DNA from 3 places in the Kribbella italica genome. Region 2 is predicted to be linked to each of the others. Evidence: predicted binding sites of a transcription regulator. Region 2 holds the regulator's gene; each other region holds the start of a gene.

Region 1 (6,576 bases), 4.3 Mb from region 2:
CAACCCGCAGGTCGCGCCTGGGCAGGGTCAGGGGCAGGGGCAGATCGAGGGTGGTCAGCAGAACCTGCCGCGGATCCCGGGGCAGGACTGAATCGGTGTCCGGGCAAGAAGTAGCACTTGCCCCGTCAGGTCGGCGGTGATGCGGCCGGGGCGGTCGGCGGGGGCTGAGGCCGCTGCGGCCGGGAACAGTGGAAGTGGTGTGCTCGGCGGTAGTTGAGGAAGTGGTGTAGTCGTGGGTGGGGTTACGGCGGTCCCGTAATCTGGGGGTATGAGTACGCCGTACGAGGATGATGAGCCGTTGTTTCCTGAGCAGACTCGGGACGATGACGCGCGGTCCTGGGGTGAGCGGGACAGCGGGAGTGACGACGACGAACGGATTCTTCGTGAGGTGCCTCCGCATCATGGGTCGTAGCTGACGGGGCGTGCCGGGGTGGCTGTGATCCTGGTGCACGGGGGTTTGTGGGACCGGACCGATGCCGCGATGTTCTGGCATGCGCCGGGGATCGTGGCGGGGCTGGAAGCGGTTGGGTTGGACGTTGTGGCGCCGGATCGGGTGCGACGGCCGGTGGACTGGAGGCAGGAAGTCGGCGAGTTGGGTCGGTTGCTGACCAGCGCGGCGGAGCCGGTGACCTTGGTGGGGGCATCGAACGGGTGCACTGTCGCGGTGCTGCTGGCGGCGGATTATCCGGAGGCGGTCGGGCGGTTGTTGCTTGCTTGGCCGGCGACGGGGGATGACCCGGAGGTCAGTGGTCGGGCTCGTGCGGGGCTGCTCGAGCGTGGGGCTTCGGGGGCGGTTGCTGATGGACTGCTGGCTGGGGAGACGTTGCGTGGGGTGACTGACGCGCAGCTGGTGTCCTTGGGTGAGTACCGCGGACCCTGGCGGCCGGGGTTGCCGATCGGGGTGTTGCCTTCGGTGCCGGAAAACCCTTCACACCAAAGGAAAACGGTCGATGCGCTGCTGCGGTTGATGCCGTCGGCGGTCGAGCTGCCGGGGTCTCCCGAGCCGCCGCGGCCGGACTTCGGGCCGCATCGGGATCGGTTGGTGGCGGTGCTCGGTGCGTTTGCCGGAGGCGGACAAGCCGGCCGATAAGGCGTGGATGTTCGGGTCGGATCGCGTGATGCTTGGGCTGTGGAGCTGCGCGGGTTCGAGGTGGGGAAGGCTGCGGTGGTCGCCGGGTGGGCGACCTCGGCGCAGGAGGTCTCCTTGCTGTCGGGGCGGACCGCGTTCCCGTTTCCGGTCGAGCTCGCGGGGAGCTGGCCGAAGGTTGCCGACGATGTGCGGTCCTACTTGTACTACGTGGGCGGCGAGCCCGTCGGGTACGGCGAGCTGTGGCTGGACGACGACGAGGACGAGATCGAGCTGGCCCGGATCATCGTGCGGCCGGGCTCGCGGGGGCGGGGGATCGGGACGGCGTTCGTGAAGGCGTTGCTGGGGCCGGCCCTGGAGGCCGGGTACTCCGAGGTGTTCCTCCGGGTCCGTCCGGACAACGATGTGGCGATCCGGACCTATCGACGGGTGGGCTTCGAGTACGTGGCGGCTGATCTGGCGGACGAGTGGAACAAGGATCAGCCGGTCGCCTATACGTGGATGCAATACCCGACCAGCTGAGGTTGGCCGCCGCGGTGATGCGGCCGGGGAGGTCTGCGATGGCTCGGGCCGCTGCGGCCGGAGAGAGAGCGGGGAGGGGGAGCCCGGGGGGAGGGCGCGGGAGGGGGAGCCCGGGGGGAGGGCGCGGGAGGAGGAGCCCGGGAGGGAGGAAGCCTCGTCGGCGGCCCTGCCCGGGGGCGGCCGCCCTGAACGGGGGTCAGCCGTGAACGGGGGTCGGCCGCCTTGCCCCGTGACGGGTCGGCTCCGAGTACGTGGCCGCGGACCTGGTCGACTAGTGGAACAAGGGCCAATCGGTCGCCTGCACGTGGATGCGGTACCCGACGGTCACCAGTTGAGGTTGGCCGCCGCGGTGATGCGGCCGGGGAGGTCTGCGGTGGCTCGGGCCGCTGCGGCCGGAAAGAGCGCAGGGGATTGGGGAGCGCGGGAGAGGGCGTGCGGGGAGGGGAGCGCCCGGGAGGGGAGCGTGCGGGAGGGGAGCGTGCGGGAGGGGAGCGTGCGGGAGGGGAGCGTGCGGGAGGGGAGCGTGCGGGAGGGGAGCGTGCGGGAGGGGAGCGTGCGGGAGGGAGGCCTCGTCGGTGGCGCAGTCCGGGGAGGGGGCGCGCGAAGGGTGTGCGGGAGGGTGCGCGCGGAGGGTGTGCGCGGAGGGTGTGCGGGAGGGGGAGTCTCGTCGGTGGCCCTGCCCGGGATCGGGCAGGGCCACCGACGACGGCGGACTACTGCTGGCGGGCCTTGAGGGCGTCGCGGATCTCGACCAGGAGTTGCTGGTCCATGGTCAGCGGTTCCGGCTCCGGCTCGGCCTCGCCCTTGGCGGCGGCCGCGGCGGCGCGACGGTCCTGGATCTTCTTCATCGGGACCACGAGGACGAAGTAGACGACCAGCGCGGTGAGGAAGAAGACGATGAACGCGTTGATGATCGCAGCGAAGTCGATGGTCGACTTCGGGTTGCCCTCGACGACCGTCCAGGCCAGCCCCTGCACGTTGCTGCCGCCGAGTGAGGCGATCAGCGGGCTGACCAGGTTGTCGACGACGGTCTTCACCACGGTGGCGAAGGCGGTGCCGATGACCACGGCGATGGCCAGGTCGAGGACGTTGCCTCGCATCAGGAATTCCTTGAAGCCCTTGAGCATCTCTTTCTGCCTCCACGAGAGGGTCCCGGTGGACCCGCGGCGATCTGTACCCGGCCAACGTAGGACTCCGTCCGGAGGCTGGCGAGGGACCGCGCCGCAGGGCTGCGGATCGTGGTCGGAGATGTCCGCTCAGTGACGTTCAAGGGGTCGGTGAACGTGTCAGCTGGTGTCCCGGGTCAGAGCGACGGCTATTCGCGAGTTGGTGGTGGACTGCGCCAACCGGGCGGCGGTCGAAGGAGACGTGGCGAGGACCACCAAAGCGCCACCGGACGAGCGGCTCGGCGCGGGCAGTGCCAGGACGCGGACCTCAGTCGCCAAGCGGGCGGCGGAAAGGTCGGCCGTGGCCGAGGCGGCGTACAGGTCGACGTGGTCGCCCGGGCGCAGGAGGGCGGCGATGTCGGGATCGTCGAGGCGGAGCGGGTAGGCGACCAGGCCGGCTGGAACCGCTGTGGGGGTGAGGAATCGGGCGTCGGTGAGTGGTTCGCCGGCGCGCACCGGGGTCGCGAGGACGCGGTCGGCCAGATCGGTGTCCGGTCGAAGGACGCCGTTGGGGACCGAGGCCGGTGGTAGTCGCACCACCCGGAGGTCACCGGCCGACGGGGTGACGCCGCCGGGAAGGTCGCGGGCTGCCGCGAGGACCGCGGTCGACGCCGCGGCCGGCGGTGAGAAGGAGGCCAGGCCGAAGTAGACGGCAGCCGCCGCGAACAGGCCGGCGAGGAGCCGGCGGTGCCAGCGGGCGGCGCGGATGAGGTCGTGCCAGAGGTTCGTCATGCCAGGGAAGGTACGAGTTTCCCCGGAAAAGCCGATTCAGTTGTCCACAGGCCCGCGCGACGAGCGCGGGATCAGGCGGCGCTGGTCTTGCTGGAACCGGACGAGGAGCCACCGGACGAGGACGAGCCCGACGAGTTCGACGACGAGGAGGAGCCCGACTTCGAGGAGTCCGAGGACGACGAGGACGACTTCGAGGAGTCCGACGAGGACGACGACGAGTCCGACTTCGCGCTGATCGTGCTGGTGCTCGAGGAGCGGCTGTCGTTGCGGTAGAAGCCGGAGCCCTTGAACACCACGCCCACCGCGTTGAACACCTTGCGCAGCGTGCCCTGGCAGTTCGGGCAGACCGTCAGCGCGTCGTCGGTGAAGCTCTGCCGGACCTCGAGCGCTTCGCCGCAGTCGGTGCACTGGTACTGGTACGTCGGCACGTTCTTCCCCTTCAGGCCGTCTGGCACTCCTACTACTCGACTGCTAATAATGCGCCAGAGCGCCGCAGTATTCCAACTCCGGCGGTCTGGACCGGTTTTCGGTCGGTTCCGGCCACCGTGCAACCCGACGGCCCTCGGCGAGCGTCTCCTCAGGCGTGGGACCACTGGGGAGGGACCAGGAAAAGGCAGGGGGACGTAGTCGCGGTTCTGCCCGGGATCGTGGTGTGGGCGGGCGCCGGTGTCGTGCTGGCGGCGTACGGGACGCCGTGGAGCGCGATTGCGGCGTACAGCGCCTACCTGAGCCTCGGGATCATGCTGCCCGGCGTCCTGCTGTGGCGACTGCTGCGCGGGAATGAGGACGGGTTCGCGGTCGATCTGGCCTTCGGGACCGGCTTCGGGTTCGCGCTGTCGATCCTGAGCTATCTCCCGGGCCGGGCCATCGGCATCCCCTACCTCCCGCTGGCCGTCCCACTCCTGACGATCGCGGCGTTCACAGCGCTCAAGCACCTCCGCCCGTACTGGCGCAGCAAGCGGTCTCCGATGCCGACCTGGTGGGCCTGGTCTGTTGCCGGAGCCGTGGCGCTGGGCCTGTGGGTGATCACCCGTGCCGGTCTCCAGATCGAGCCGATCGCGTTCCCGGACGCAGCTTTCCAGTACAGCGACATGCCGTACCAGCTGGCCCTGGCCGCCGAGTTGAAGCACCACCTGCCCGGCCAGATCCCCTTCGTCACCGGCCAGCAGCTCGACTACCACTGGTTCCTCCACGCCGAGCTGGCTGCGGCCAACTGGCAGACCGGGATCGAGCTGGACGTCCTGCTCCGCCGCCTGATGCCGGTGACGGCTGCCCTCGTCCCGATCCTCTCCGTCGCAGCCCTGGCCACCAGGCTCGCCCGCAAGTCGTGGGCCGGCCCGTTGGCCGCCTGGCTGCTGGTGACGGTCACCAGCTTCGACGTCTACGGCTGGGGCGGTCGCGATCTGATCAGCCAGGCGGCGTACTCGAGTGCTGTCCTGATGTACAGCCCCACGCACGCGTTCGCCGTAGTACTGGCGTTCCCCGTCGTCTACTCGATCGTCTGCCTACTCCGCCGGGATCCACACCGCGGCACCTGGCTCCTGCTGGTCATCGGCCTGGCAGCGCTCGCCGGGGCCAAGGCGTCCTTCGTGCCGCTGCTGGTGGTGGCAGTCGCTCTGGCCATCGCCGTGAGGCTGGTGACCGAGCGCAGACTCGACCGGACCTCCGTGGGACTCGGTCTGGCCGTCCTGGCCGCGTTAAGATTTGCCCAGTTCGTCCTGTTCAGCGCCGGCTCGTCCGGCATCGCCTTCGGCCCGGGCCAGGCCTTCCGCGCGATGGCCGGTCGCGTCGGCTTCGAGAGCCGCTACAGCGACCACGCCGCAGCCGCCGTGGTCATCGGTACGACGGGCGCCACCCTCCTCGTCTCCTGGTCGCTGGCCGGCCTCGGGATGCTGGGCTTCGCCCGCGAGCGCAAGTGGAAGGACCCGGCCGCGGTCTTCCTCGCCGGCTTCGTCCTCGCGGGGATCGCCGCGGCTGCTCTGCTCCGACATCCGGGGTTCAGCCAGCTGTACTTCCTGCGGGCGGCCTTCCCGTTCGCCATCGCGGCCTCGGCCTGGGGGCTGACCCTGCTGCTGAGTGGACCCAGGCTCCGGCAGATCGGGCCGCGGCTGCTGCTCGCCCTGGCAGGCGGGATGGTGCTGGCGCAGGTCGTGGCTTACCTGACTCCGCGCAGACCGCGGAGTGGCCAAGGCGTGCTGGCTGTCAGCTTCCAAGTGATCTGGCCCTGGGCGGCCGTCCTGCTGGTCGCCGGACTCGCGGCACTGGTCCTCAGCCGTACGGCGGAGCGCACAGCCGCCCTCGGCCTGGGCATCCTGATCGTCCTGGGCGCGGCCGCGGTCAACGTCCCGAAGACGATGGTGACCACCCTCACCGACCAGGTCTGTGTCGCTGGTCCGGACCGGCCGGAGTGCCGGCAGACCAGGCGGCAGGTCCCGACCGGAGGCGCCGAGGCCGCTCGCTACATCCGCGACCACTCCGCTGTCGGCGACAAGCTCGCCACCAACTCGCACTGCACACCGGTCTACGCGGACAGGACTTGCGACGCCCGCAACTTCTGGCTCGCCGCCTACTCCGAGCGGCGGGTGCTGGTGGAGGGCTGGGCCTACACACCGACGGCGCAGGGCCGGCGGAACGCCGACGCCGCGATCAACGGCCCGTTCTGGAACCAGCCGCTGCTGCAGCTGAACGACAGTGCCTTCAAGCGGCCGTCCAAGCGTGTCCTGGACCAGCTCTGGAACCAGTACGGCGTCCGCTGGCTCGTGTTCGACACCAACCTCGACTGGCCGCCGGGCGAGCTCGAGGGCCTCGCCGAGCACCGCTACTCCCTCGGCGCGGTCGCGGTCTACGCGCTGACCGCGCCGACGGAGGACGCGGCTACGCCCGGCGTACGGAGAAGTTCCAGCAGCCCGCGATGACGTTGCGGACGTGGACCAGCTCCACGGCTGGGTCGTCGAAGAGCCGCTTCAGCTCGCCAGGAGCGGTGCCGGGCTCGGCCAGTACGCCGTCCAGCATCCGCCCGGTCGCGTCGTACGGACGCAGTACGGCGCGCCGCTCGCGGAAGTCGGCGGG
Region 2 (6,576 bases):
GCCAGGCCGGCGTTGCGGTGGTCGAGCTCGACGAGCCGCGCGGTGACGCGGCCTCGGGCCGGGTGCGTGGCGAGGACCTCGATCAGGTCGCGGCCCTGGCCCGCGCAGGCGCTGACCGCCTGGAGCTTGGCGTCGGGGTCGGCGTCGAGACGTTCGCGGATCGCCCGTTGCACCGAGGCGAGGCGGCGGCTCAGCGGCGACTCCTCGTCCTCGTACGACGAGTGCCACTCCAGCCAGTCCATCGAGCTCAAGCTGTCGTCCTCCACCGAGAGTTTGCGAGCAGGACCGACGCTGCGGCGACGCCTGCGGTGGATGTCCTCAGGACCGTGTCGCCGAGCAGCACCGGCTCTGTTGCGAAGGCTTCCAGCTCGGCGGCGCTGATGCCACCTTCTGGTCCCACCACGATCACCACGTCGCCGGTGACCGGTGGGTTCATTGTTGCCAGCGGGGTCTTCGCTTCTTCGTGCAGCACGGCGGCCAGCCCGGCGGTTTTCACCAACTGCACAACTTCAGCCGTCGACGCCACCGGAGCCACCTCGCAGAACCAGCTCCGCCGCGACTGCTTGCTCGCCTCGAACGCCCACGACCGCCACTTGGTCAACGTCTTCTCGACCCGTTCGGGGTTGGCCCGGAACTGACTGCGCTCCGCGTTCCACGGAACGATGAGGTCGACGCCGACCTCGGTCAGCATCTCCACGGCAAGCTCAGCCCGCTCCCCCTTGGGCAGCGCCTGTACGACGACCAACCGCGGCGTCGGCTTGGGCACGCTCCCCCGGCGGTCGACCGCGACGGTGACACCGGACTTGGAGGCCTGAGTCACTGATCCTTCGGCGAAGTTCCCAGCACCGTCGGTCAGCCGCAAACGCTCCCCCGGGGTGATGCGCCGCACCACCGCCGCATGGCGCCCCTCGGCCCCGCCGAGCACCAGCTCAGCTCCTCCCCCCTCGGAGGAGGGGGGAGAGGAGGAGCCGCCGCCCCCGGGCTCAGCGGCTACGCCGGGAGCAGCCGCGGGGCCCGCGAGAGCATCCGCCCCGCCGAGCTCGTCGGCTACGCCGGCATCGGCGACCTGCTGGGCGCTCGGGCGAGCGCCCAGGCCCGGCATCACGTCGGCGCCTCCGGGCTCGCCGGCTACGCCGGGAGCGATGGGCTGGGCGCCCGGGCGAGCGCCCGGGGCCGGCATCGCGTCGGCGCCTCCGGGCTCGCCGGCTACGCCGGGACCGGTGGGCTGGGCGCCCGGGCGAGCGCCCGGGCCCGGCATCGCGTCGGCCCCTCCGGGGTCGCGGGCTACGCCGGCATCGGCGAGCTGCTGGGCGCTCGGGCGAGCGCCCAGGCCCGGCATCACGCCGGCGTCGCCGTCCAGCGGCGGCTCGCCCAGGTCTGCCAAGTAGAAGACGGCGAGTCCCATCGTCGGTGTCTGGGTCTGGCTGTTCAGTGGGCGCCGAAGGCGTCGCGGAGGCGGCCGAAGACGCCCTTGTGGGTGGCTTGGACCTGGCCCTGGGGGCGTTCCTCGCCGCGGGCCGCGGCGAGGTCGCGGAGGATCTGGGCCTGGCTGTCGTCGATCTTCGTCGGGGTCTCGACGATGATCTGGACGATCAGGTCACCGCGGCCGGCGTGCCGCAGGCGCGGGACACCGCGGGCGGTCAGGGTCATCGCGGTGCCGGACTGCGTGCCGGGGCGGATCTCCAGCGGGGTGGTCTCGCCTTCCAGCGTCGGCAGGTCGATCGTCGTGCCGAGCGCGGCGGCGGTCATCGGCAGCGTGACCGTGCAGTGCAGGTCGTCGCCGTTGCGGCTGAAGATCTCGTGCGGCTCGACCTCGATCTCGACGTACAGGTCGCCGGCCGGACCGCCGCCGGGGCCGACCTCGCCCTGGCCGGACAGCTGTACGCGGGTGCCGCTGTCGACACCGCCGGGGATCTTCACCGTGACCGTACGGCGGGAGCGCACGCGCCCGTCGCCGGAGCACTCGACGCACGGGCTCGGGATCGTCGTCCCGAAGCCGCGGCAGTTCGGGCACGGGCGCATCGTCCGGACCTCACCGAGGAACGAGCGCTGCGTGTGCGTGACCTCGCCGCGTCCGTGGCAGACCTCGCAGGTGACCGGCTCGGACCCGGCCGCCGCGCCGGACCCCGTACAGGTCGGGCACAGGACGGCGGTGTCGACCTTCAGCTCGCGCGTCGTACCGAACGCGGCCTCGCTCAGGTCGATCCGCAGCGGGATCAGCGCGTCCTGGCCGCGCCGGGTCCGCGGTCGCGGCCCTCGGGTCGCTCCGCCGGTCTGGCCGAAGAAGGCGTCCATGATGTCGGTGAAGGTGAACGCCTGGCCGAAGCCCGCGCCACCCGGTCCGGCGCTCGCGAACGGGTCGCCGCCGAGATCGTGGACCTGCTTCTTCTGCGGGTCGCTCAGCACCTGGAAGGCGCGGCCGATCTCCTGGAACTTGGCGTGCGCGTCCTCGGAGTCGTTCACGTCCGGGTGGTACTGGCGGGCCAGCTTGCGGTAGGCCTTCTTGATCTCGTCCTGGGACGCGTCACGGCTGACGCCGAGAACGGCGTAGTAATCGGTGCTCATACTCCAGACCAGAGGTAGGGGAACGTCATGAGTCGGCCAGGATCTGGCTGACGTAGCGGGCGACGGCGCGGACGGCGCCCATCGTGCTGGGGTAGTCCATGTGGGTCGGGCCGACGATGCCGAGGGTGGCCAGCGCCTCCGACTTGGGGCCGTAGCCGGTCGCGACCACCGAGGTCGTGGCCAGCCCCTCGTACGGGTTCTCGTGCCCGATCCGCACCGTGAGGGTCTGCGGATGGGTCGCCTCGCCGAGGAGCTTGAGCAGGATCACGTGCTCCTCGAGCGCTTCCAGCACGGGTTTCACGTTGCGCTCGAAGTCGTCGCCGTACCGGGTCAGGTTGGCCGCGCCGCCGACCGCGATCCGCTGCTCGCCCTCGTCGGTGAAGGCCTCCAGCAGCGTCGTCACGATCGCCGCGACGAACGGCCGGTCGGCCGGCGGGAAGGTCTCGGCCACGCTGGTCAGCGCGGTCGTCGCGTCGGTCAGCCGCTGGCCGGTGAGCACGGTGTTGAGCCGGGAGCGCAGGTCGGCGACCAGTTGCTCGTCGACGTCGGCGTGGGTCTCGACGATCCGCTGCTCGACCCGGCCGGTGCTCGTGATCAGCACCAGCAGCAACCGCCGCGGGGTCATCGTGACGACCTCGACGTGCCGGACGCTGGAGCGGATCAGCGTCGGGTACTGCACGATCGCGACCTGGCGGGTGATCTGCGCGAGCAGCCGGACGGTACGCCGTACGACGTCGTCCAGGTCCACCGCGCCACCGAGGAACGACGAGATCGCCTTCTTCTCCGCCGCGGACAGCGTCTTGACCGTGCTCAGCTTGTCGACGAACAGCCGGTACCCGGCGTCGGTCGGGATCCGGCCGGCGCTGGTGTGCGGCTGGGTGATGTACCCCTCCTCCTCCAGCGCGGCCATGTCGTTGCGCACCGTCGCCGGCGAGACGCCGAGGTTGTGCCGGTCGACCAGGGTCTTGGACCCGACCGGCTCGTGGGTCGCCACGTAGTCCTCGACGATGGCCCGGAGCACGTCCAGTTTGCGCTCGTCCAGCACGCGCACCACCCTCTCTCGGTCGGCCGTAACGTCCCGACTGGCACTCAGTCAGTCCGAGTGCCAGTCTACCGACCCGTAGCAGCGGTTCGCTGATCAGGCAGTTTCGGGCGAGGCTCCCAACGGTACTGCGGCCGGGCGCTCGACCGTGCTGGTGACGTCCACCGGCTGGTCCTTGGCGGCCGCTTCGAGCAGTGACTCCAGGACGTCGAGCACGTGGAACGCCAGCGCACCGTCCGCGCGATGCGGCCCGCCGGTACGGATCGCGCGCGCCAGGTCAGCAACCCCGACACCCCGCCCTGCTCCGGCGTACCCGCCGGCCACCGGGACCTCGGTCCACTCGCGCTGGGCGGCGGTCGCGATCTCGACCGTGCCGTCGAACGCGTTCGGGTCGGGGACGGACAGGCTGCCGTCGGTGCCGTAGATCTCGATCCGCGGCAGCCGCGCGGCCCACACGTCGAACGACATCAGCACGGTCGTCAGCGCGCCCGACTCGTGCTCGAGGATGCCGGTGACGTGCGTCGGGACGTCGACCGGGAAGATCGCCCCGGCCCGCGGCCCGGTGTGCACCTTGCGCTCGTCCTGCGAGCGCCCAGCGCGCCCGGTCACCCGGCGTACCGGGCCGAGCAGGGTCACCAGACTGGTCACGTAGTACGGACCCATGTCGAGTAGCGGGCCGCCGCCGGGCTGGTAGTAGAACTCCGGCGCCGGGTGCCACAGCTCGTGCCCAGGCGTGACGAACGACGCACTCGCAGCAGTCGGTACGCCGATGTCGCCGCGGTCGATCACGGCGCGCGCGGTCTGCGTCCCGGTGCCGAGCACGGTGTCCGGCGCACAACCGATCCGCAGGCCCTTCGCCTCGGCGAGCTCGAGCAGCGGCTTGGCCTCGGCCCGGTCGACGGCCAGCGGCTTCTCGCCGTACGTGTGCTTGCCGGCCTCGAGCGCGGCCCGGTGCACCGGCGCGTGCGCGGCCGGGATGGTCAGGTTGAGTACCACGTCGACGTCGGGGTCGGCCAGCAGGTCGTCCGATGACAACGGCCGTACGCCGGGGTGCGCGTCGGCCACGGTCTGGGCCCGCGACACGTCCAGGTCGGCCACCGCGGCCACCTCGACGCCCGGCAGCTTGGCCAGGTGGTCCAGGTAGGTGCCGCTGATGACGCCGGTGCCGACGATCCCGATCCGGGTCACTTGCTCGCCCACAGCAGCCCCCGCTCGACGATCGTGCGGACCTCGGGGGTGTCCAGGTCGGCGAGGCTGTGGCCCGGCGTACAGACGAAGACCTTGCCGTCGCCCCAGGTGCGGGTCCAGACCGCGGGCATCGTCGCGCCCTCGATCCACGGGTAGTCCGGGTGCGCCCGGAAGGTGGTCGTCGCCAGGACGTTGTTGCTCGGGTCGGCGTGCACGTAGTACTGCTCGGTGTGCAGGTCGAACTGCTCGATGCCCTCGACGATCGGGTGGTCGGCGACCACCTCGATCCGGTGGTCGACGAAACCGCCCGGGTGCGAGATGAACTGGCCGCCGGTCATGAAGCTGTAGTCCACGTTGCCGCGGAACGAGTCGACGATGCCGCCGTGCCAGCCGGCCAGACCGGTCCCGGCGCGGACCGCGGCCTCCAGGCCCTTGGTCTCCTCGGCGGTGATCTCACCCATGCTGATGCACTGCAGCACCAGGTCGGTGCCGTCCAGATCGAGGTAGCTCGAGGTGCTGTCCGAGACGGTGACCTCGAAGTCGTTGTCCCGCAGGAAGGGGATGAACAGCTCGGTCGCCTCGACCGGGAGATGGCCTTCCCAGCCGCCCCGGACCACCAGTGCCCGTCGTGTCGTCACGCCGCCTGCCCTTCAGAGATCGGATCTGTGAACCGCCTAGGCGACCCTAGGCGCGTCCCACCGGCCCTTCAAGCCCCTTCCCAGCCGGTGGATATCGCTTACCGGAACCGGCCACGACATAGGGTCACTGATATGGGATGGAAGTTCTGGAAGAACGACGAGCGGCCGCAGGACGCCGTGACGACGACGGCGCCGCGGGTGCAGGACGACGTGCCGTTCCAGCTGCGGGTGGAGGACGTGTTCTCGATCACCGGTCGTGGCACCGTCGTCACCGGGCGGGTGCTGGCCGGGGTGATCCGCGTGAACGACTCCGTCGGGGTGCAGCGCGGCGGGGCCGAGGTGCTGCGGACGGTCGTGTCCGGGGTCGAGATGTTCCGGCGGACCACCGACCAGGCGGTCGCGGGCGACAACGTCGGGCTGCTGCTGAAGGATGTGGACAAGTCGGACGTGCAGCAGGGTGACGTGCTGACCCCCTGACACCGAAGGCTAAAGTCCGTGGCATGAGTGAGTGGACCGAGCTGGGTGATCGATGCTGGGTCCGCCGGTATCGCGAGTGGGACCTGAACGTCGGGCTGGTCGTCGGTGACGACGGCGCGCTGGTGATCGATCCGCGGGCGTCGACCGCGCAGGCCGAGCAGGTGCTGGCCGAGATCCGGGAGCTGACCGATCGGCCGGTGAAGTGGGTCGTGAACACGCACGCGCACTTCGACCACACGTTCGGGAACTCAGCCATTCTCAAAGCAGCTGGTACGGAGGCCGCGAGCTACGCGCACGAGAACGCCGCGACGGCGCTGGCCGAGCGCGGGCCGGCGCTGCAGGAGCACTACCGCGACCACCCGGGCACCGACCCGGCGTACCCGGAGATCCCGGCCGAGGTGCTCGCCGAGGTCGCCGCGACCGAACTGGTTGCCGTCGACAACACTTTCTCCGTCGCCAAGGTGATCGACCTGGGCGGCCGGCGGGTCGAGCTGCTGCACCTGGGCAACGCGCACACCGACGGGGACGCGGTGGTCGTCGTACCGGAGGCCGACGTGTTCTTCGTGGGCGATCTGGTCGAGGAGTCCGCGCCGCCGTCGTACGGCGACGACTCGTACCCGCTGGAGTGGCCGGAGACGCTCGACCGTGTGATCGGGCTGCTCGGCG
Region 3 (6,576 bases), 4.7 Mb from region 2:
GACAAGGCAATGCACCCGTTCTTCGTCGCCACCCAGGCCCACCCGGAACTGCGATCGCGCCCGACCAAGCCGCACCCGCTCTTCTCCGGCCTGATCGCTGCGGCCCTGGTCCGCCAGCGCGAGTCCCGCCTGCCGGTCGAGGAGGTCCCCGCCACCAAGGAGCCGGTCAAGGCCGGCGCCACCAAGGCCAAGGCCCGATGACCGACACTGGTACGGCGGTCCCGCCGGGCTCCGGCGACGAGGTCGCCGGGAGCGTAGACCCCGCGGGCTCCGCCTCGGCGAACACCCCCGCTGGGGGCGCTCCGGTCGAGGGCGCGCCAACCGCGAGCAGCCCTGTCGAGGGCGCGCCAATCGCGAGCAGCCCTGTCGAGGGCGCGCCGGCTGCGAGCAGCTCCGCCGCGGGATCCGCCGCGGCGGGTGCTCCGGCGGAGAGCACTCCCGCCGCAAGCGCGCCCGCCGCAAGCGCGCCCGCCGCAAGCGCGCCCGCCGCAAGCGCGCCCGCCGCAAGCGCGGCCTCCGCGCCCTTCGGCTCCGCGAAGGTTTCCTCCGGGGAGTCCGCTGGAGCGGGCGCGACGGTCTCGGCGCCTGAGCTTCGGTTTGGCAGCGGGCTGGCTGACGTGCCGACCTCTTGGGACGTGAGGTCTTCCGAGACCGTGCATGCGACCGGGCGGGTGATTTCTGTGCGGCGGGACCAGGTGGTTCCGCCTGCGGGTGGTGAGGCGTTCACTCGGGACGTGGTCGTGCACCCGGGTGCGGTCGGTGTGGTGGCGCTCGACGAGAACCACCGGATGCTGCTCGTCCGCCAGTACCGGCACCCGGTCGGCTACCGCCTGCTCGAGCCGCCCGCCGGGCTGCTCGACGTCCAGGGTGAGGCTTACCGGCTCGGCGCTGAGCGGGAGCTGTGGGAGGAGGCCGCGACCAAGGCCGGCGACTGGCGGGTCCTCGTGGACGCGTTCACCTCGCCGGGGCTGACGACCGAGGCGGTGCGGATCTTCCTCGCGCGGGAGCTCTCGGCGGCCGACGAGGTGTACGACCGGCTGCACGAGGAAGCCGACATGGAGACGGTCTGGGCGCCGCTCGAGGACGTCGTGAAGGCGGCGCTGGCCGGCGACCTGCACAACCCGCTCCTGGTCATGGGTTCGCTGGCCGCCTGGGCCGCACTCCACGGCGAAGGCTTCGACGCGCTCCGCCCCGCCGACTCCCCCTGGCCCGCCAAAGACCACTAGAACGTTAGTGGCGGGCCCCCGGGAGTCGTCGGCAACGAGCGCAGCACCTCGCCCGTCGGCAGGCTCCCAGGGGCCCGCTCTCGTGTTCGAGTATATGTTCGAATACTCCGCGAGTGCAAGTCAGCCCGGACGCCGGCACGAGTACGCCACAGCGTCCCGCCCGATCCGCGTGATGATCAGCGTCGCCGTCTGCGAACCCTTCGGCGCGAGCTTCTTCCGCAGCACCGCCGGATCCACCTCGACCCCACGCTTCTTGATCTCCAGCGTCCCGATGTCGTTGGTCCGCACCCACGATTTCAGCGCCTTCTCCTTGTACGGCAGCGCTTCGATCACCTCGTACGCCGACGCCAGCGCCGTCTCCACCAGGAACGGCCCGGTCACGTAGGCGATCCGCGGGTCCAGCAGCCAGCCGTTCACCTCCGCAGCGACCGCCGTCACCAACCCGGCTCGCACCACAGCGCCGTCCGGCTCATAGATGTACCGGCCGACCGGCCCCACCTCAGCCTCTGGCGCGACAGCAACCGAAGCGCCACTCGGCAACAGCGTCGCCCGCCGCGCAGCGCCGCCGTGCAGCTTGCCGGACCACAGCGCAGCCTCTTTGACCTCACCGGCGTCGCTCACCCACTCCGCCTCGACCCCCTCCGGTACGGCGTCGTGCGGGATCCCCGGTGCGACCTTCACGCACGCCGTGCCCTCCAGCAGCGAGCTGATGAACGACCACGGTGGCGAGTACGCGTTGTGGTCGAACACCCGTCGACCGTCCGCCCGCCGCGCCGGATCAGCGAACACCACCTCGTACGGCGACAGGTCCTGCTCCTCCGCATCGCCCAGCAGCACCTCACCGGACAGGCCCAGCGCAACCAGGTTGGCCGCAGCCGCTGCGGCCGTTGCCGGGTCGCGCTCGACGCCGGTGACCCGCAGGCCGGCCCGTGCCGCGCTGATGAGGTCGCCACCGATGCCACAGCCCAGGTCGATCACCGAAGCGCCAGGCACTGCTGATGCGATCCGGGTCGAGCGGTGTGCGGCGACCGCGGTCCGCGTGGACTGCTCCAGCCCGTCCGGGGTGAAGTACATCCGGGCCGCGTCGTCCGCGCCGAACTTGGCGACCGCCCGGTGCCGCAGCGACGCCTGCGTGACCGCGGCGGTGACCACCGCGGCGTCGTACCGGCGGCGGAGCTTCTCGACCAGCTGTAGCTCGCCGCCGGGCGTGAAGGACGCACAGGCCTCGGCCAGTACGTCGGACCCGGGTGAGGTGAGCAGTGTGGTGATCGAGTGGGGTGTCACGCGCTCATTCTGCGCTGAGCACTCACAGCGAGCTGTAGCAGCCGCTGCTCCAGATGCCCTTGGCCGAGTGGTAAAGCCGCCAGTTCATCGCCGAACGGGTCTGCGGGCCGTAGATGCCGTCCGCTGCGAGCTTGTGGCGCCTCTGCACCTGCCTGACGATCGCGCGGGTGTTGCTGCCGTACACGCCGTCGACCGTGAGCTTGGAGCCGTAGCAGTAGTTCAGGTTCCGCTGGAGCGTGCGGATGGCGGTGTCCGGGTCGCCGAACCGCTCGTTGCCGCGCTGCGGGTCGTCGCCGTACTTCAGGTTGCAGCGGGTGCTGCTGCTCTCCCAGACCGACGGAGCCGGTACGCCCCACCCGTTCCCGGCAGGGACGAGCCGGGCGCTCCGGCACTGCTCCAGCGCAGCCGCCGCAGCAGCAGCCCGTACGCCGAGGTCGGCGGCCGGCCCGGCGACCTCACCAGGCGCCGGCTCGGGTGCGGTCGCGGCGGCCGGTGCGCCCGCGCCCTGCGGGGTGTCCGTGCCGGAGTGGCCACCAGCGGCAGCCACTCCCACGGCGATCGGACTGACCACCAGCGCGGCGATCGCGACCATCGCCTTGCCCGACGGCTTCTTCAACGCGAGGGAGAGTTTCATCCGGGCTCCTCGAACTGGTGGTCGCTCCACTCAGAACGGTCCCACGCCGAACCGCCCACGCCCAGTCCTCGGTCGCAGAAAGTACGGAACGGGTTACAGCGGGCTGTAGCAGCCGTCGCTCCAGATCCCGAGCTTCGGGTGCCACAGCCGCCAGTTCATCGCGGACCGGGTCTGCGGGCCGTAGACACCGTCCGCGGTGATCTTGTGCCGGCGCTGGACCGCCGCGACCGCCGCCTTGGTCCTGCTGCCGTACCGGCCGTCGACGGTGAGCTTGGAGCCGTAGCAATAGTTCAGGTTCCGCTGCAGCGTCTTGATGGCCAGCTCCGGGTCGCCGGTGTCGTAGCGCGGGTCACGGAACGGGTTGTCGCCGTACTTGAGGTTGCAGTTGCCGGCTCGAGGTTGAGTGCCCGGCCGGTTCGTGATGTTCGCCGACGGGTTATTTCTGGCACTCGAGTTGACCGAGTGCTAATCGCGGCCTAGATTCGGTGTTGGCACTCTCCCTCGGAGGGTGCCAGCGGCCCCGGCCCCTGACCCCCGCGACGGCAGGCGGCGGGACGGCCGTCCTGACGCACTGTGAACCATCAAGAACTCGACCGTGGAGGTCAGCAAGTGTCGGTCACGATCAAGCCGCTCGAGGACCGCGTCCTCGTTGCGCCGCTCGAAGCCGAGCAGACCACGAAGTCCGGCCTGGTGATCCCGGACACCGCCAAGGAGAAGCCGCAGGAGGGCGAGGTCCTCGCCACCGGCCCCGGCCGCATCGACGACAACGGCAACCGCGTCCCGCTGGACGTCGCCGTCGGCGACAAGGTCATCTACTCCAAGTACGGCGGCACCGAGGTCAAGTACGACGGCCAGGACTACCTGATCCTGGGCGCCCGCGACATCCTCGCCGTCGTCAGCAAGTGACGACTGCTCAGAGTTTCTGACTGACACCGCCCCGGTGCCGATCACCGGCGCCGGGGCGGAGTCGGTCCAGAACCGGCTGGGCCATTGAACGCAAGAATTCAGAGAGGGACTGGTTTTTCCATGCCGAAGATCCTCGAGTTCGACGAGAACGCGCGGCGCGCCCTGGAGCGTGGCGTCGACAAGCTCGCGAACACGGTGAAGGTGACGCTGGGGCCCAAGGGCCGCTACGTCGTGCTGGACAAGAAGTGGGGCGCCCCGACCATCACCAACGACGGTGTCACCGTCGCCCGTGAGGTCGAGCTGGACGACCCGTTCGAGAACCTCGGCGCGCAGCTGGCCAAGGAGGTCGCCACCAAGACGAACGACGTCGCCGGTGACGGGACCACCACCGCCACGGTGCTGGCCCAGGCGCTCGTGCACGAGGGCCTGCGGGCCGTCGCTGCCGGGGTCAACCCGATGGGGCTCAAGAAGGGCATCGAGGCTGCCGTCGAGGCCGTCTCCGCCCGTCTGATCGAGACCGCCCGCCCGGTCGACGACAAGGGCGACATGGCCCACGTCGCCACCATCTCCGCCCGGGACGCCGAGATCGGCGGCCTGATCGCGGACGCCTTCGACAAGGTCGGCAAGGACGGTGTGATCACCGTCGAGGAGTCGAACACCTTCGGCACCGAGCTCGAGTTCACCGAGGGCATGCAGTTCGACAAGGGCTTCATCTCGCCGTACTTCATCACCGACGCCGAGGCCGGCGAAGCGGTGCTGGACGACCCGTACATCCTGATCAGCCAGAACAAGATCTCCGCCGTCGCGGACCTGCTCCCGCTGCTGGAGAAGGTCGTGCAGTCGGGCAAGACGCTGCTGATCATCGCCGAGGACGTCGAGGCCGAGGCCCTGTCGACCCTGGTGGTCAACAAGATCCGTGGCAACTTCACCTCCGTGGCCGTCAAGGCCCCGGGCTTCGGTGACCGCCGCAAGGCGATGCTGGAGGACCTGGCCGCGCTGACCGGCGCGCAGGTGATCGCTCCCGAGGTCGGGCTGAAGCTCGACCAGGTCGGCCTCGAGGTGCTCGGCACCGCGCGGCGGATCGTCGTGAGCAAGGACAACACCACCGTTGTCGAGGGCGCCGGCAAGTCCGACGAGATCGAGGCCCGGGTCAACCAGATCAAGGCCGAGATCGAGCGCACCGACTCCGACTGGGACCGCGAGAAGCTGCAGGAGCGGCTGGCCAAGCTGGCCGGTGGCGTCTGCGTGATCAAGGTCGGCGCGGCCACCGAGGTCGAGCTGAAGGAGAAGAAGCACCGCATCGAGGACGCCGTCTCGGCGACCCGTGCGGCGATCGAGGAGGGCATCGTCGCCGGTGGCGGCTCCGCTCTCGTCCACGCCGCCTCGGTGCTGGAGGACAACCTGGGCCTGGAGGGCGACGAGCTCGCCGGTGTCCGGATCGTTCGCAAGTCGGTGGTCGAGCCGCTGCGCTGGATCGCCGAGAACGGTGGTTACGAGGGGTACGTCGTGACCGCCAAGGTGGCCGAGCTCGAGGTCGGAAGCGGCTTCAACGCCGCCACCGGTGAGTACGGCGACCTGCTCGCGCAGGGTGTTCTCGACCCGGTCAAGGTGACCCGTTCCGCGCTGGCCAACGCCGGCTCGATCGCGGCCCTGCTCCTCACCACGGAGACCCTGGTCGTCGACAAGCCCGAGGAAGAAGAGCCCGCCGCGGCCGGTCACGGCCACGGCCACGGTCACTGATTCCTCCGCACCACCCCGTAGTACGCCCACTGCCCGGCCGGTCCTCGGACCTGCCGGGCAGTGGCGTTTCCCGGCCCCCCGGATCGGCCACCCTGTGGATACCAGGGGGTAGTGACAAGTTGTAGTGAAAAATGCTCAGTGATCACAGATTGCCACTAGGCAGCGGGGCGTCCGGGCCGTAGCATCTTGCAGGCTGACCGGTCCGATACGAGGGGGCGAGGGGTGACCGAGGTACAAATGCCGCACACCCACGACCGGGTCGAGCTCAGGGATCTGGCCGCGCTGGCGGCCGGTGGGGATCCCGGGACTCTGAACGACCTGCTCACCAGGGTGCGCGCGGTCGCACATCGTTACGTGCGCTCCCGCCTGTGGACCTATCCGGGCGGGGCCGACATGGTCGACGACGTCGCGCAGGAGGTCTGCGTGGCGGTGTTCGGCGCGCTCGGCCGGTACCGCGACGAGGGCCGGCCGTTCGAGGCGTTCGTGTACGGGATCGCGGCCCGCAAGGTCGCCGACGCCCAGCGCGCGTTCGCGGTCGCGGACCTGTCGACGCCGGACCTGCCGGACGGGGCCGACGAGTCCCCGACGCCGGAGGAGCACGCGGTCAGGCACTCCGAGGTCCAGCACATCGTGGGCCTGCTGGAAAGATTGCCGGAGAAACTGCGGGAGATCCTGCGGCTCCGGGTGGTAGCGGGGATGTCAGCCGAGGAGACCGGCCGGGCACTGGGGATGACACCGGGGGCGGTGAGGGTCGCACAGCATCGGGCGTTGAACACGCTCAGGGGG

Evidence for each region. Region 2 encodes HrcA, which represses chaperone genes, less so after heat shock. Its sites were predicted from a motif close to TTGGCACTCGNNNNNNNCGAGTGCCAA; they were not measured.
Region 1: the regulator HrcA is predicted to act here: its motif matches at 3,956-3,982, upstream of HDA39_RS44130 (FmdB family zinc ribbon protein).
Region 3: the regulator HrcA is predicted to act here: its motif matches at 3,587-3,613, upstream of groES (co-chaperone GroES).

The regions. Positions count from the first base shown of each region.
Region 1 covers NZ_JACHMY010000001.1:4,773,199-4,779,774, reverse strand. The annotation lists gene HDA39_RS22175 (hypothetical protein) at 1-91, shown strand, start outside; gene HDA39_RS22170 (alpha/beta fold hydrolase) at 437-1,090, shown strand; gene HDA39_RS22165 (GNAT family N-acetyltransferase) at 1,130-1,609, shown strand; gene HDA39_RS22160 (MscL family protein) at 2,323-2,709, opposite strand; gene HDA39_RS22155 (SAF domain-containing protein) at 2,896-3,507, opposite strand; gene HDA39_RS44130 (FmdB family zinc ribbon protein) at 3,579-3,935, opposite strand; gene HDA39_RS22145 (hypothetical protein) at 4,155-6,422, shown strand; gene HDA39_RS22140 (DUF1203 domain-containing protein) at 6,382-6,576, opposite strand, start outside.
Region 2 covers NZ_JACHMY010000001.1:423,613-430,188, reverse strand. The annotation lists gene HDA39_RS02235 (class I SAM-dependent methyltransferase) at 1-242, opposite strand, end outside; gene HDA39_RS02230 (16S rRNA (uracil(1498)-N(3))-methyltransferase) at 248-1,405, opposite strand; gene dnaJ (molecular chaperone DnaJ) at 1,429-2,565, opposite strand; gene hrcA (heat-inducible transcriptional repressor HrcA) at 2,591-3,610, opposite strand; gene HDA39_RS02215 (Gfo/Idh/MocA family protein) at 3,704-4,807, opposite strand; gene HDA39_RS02210 (ThuA domain-containing protein) at 4,792-5,433, opposite strand; gene HDA39_RS02205 (EF-Tu/IF-2/RF-3 family GTPase) at 5,566-5,910, shown strand; gene HDA39_RS02200 (MBL fold metallo-hydrolase) at 5,934-6,576, shown strand, end outside.
Region 3 covers NZ_JACHMY010000001.1:5,105,858-5,112,433, reverse strand. The annotation lists gene HDA39_RS23765 (CTP synthase) at 1-201, shown strand, start outside; gene HDA39_RS23760 (NUDIX hydrolase) at 636-1,226, shown strand; gene HDA39_RS23755 (class I SAM-dependent methyltransferase) at 1,347-2,510, opposite strand; gene HDA39_RS23750 (peptidoglycan-binding domain-containing protein) at 2,533-3,144, opposite strand; gene HDA39_RS23745 (peptidoglycan-binding domain-containing protein) at 3,238-3,450, opposite strand; gene groES (co-chaperone GroES) at 3,754-4,050, shown strand; gene groL (chaperonin GroEL) at 4,171-5,790, shown strand; gene shbA (RNA polymerase sigma factor ShbA) at 6,013-6,576, shown strand, end outside.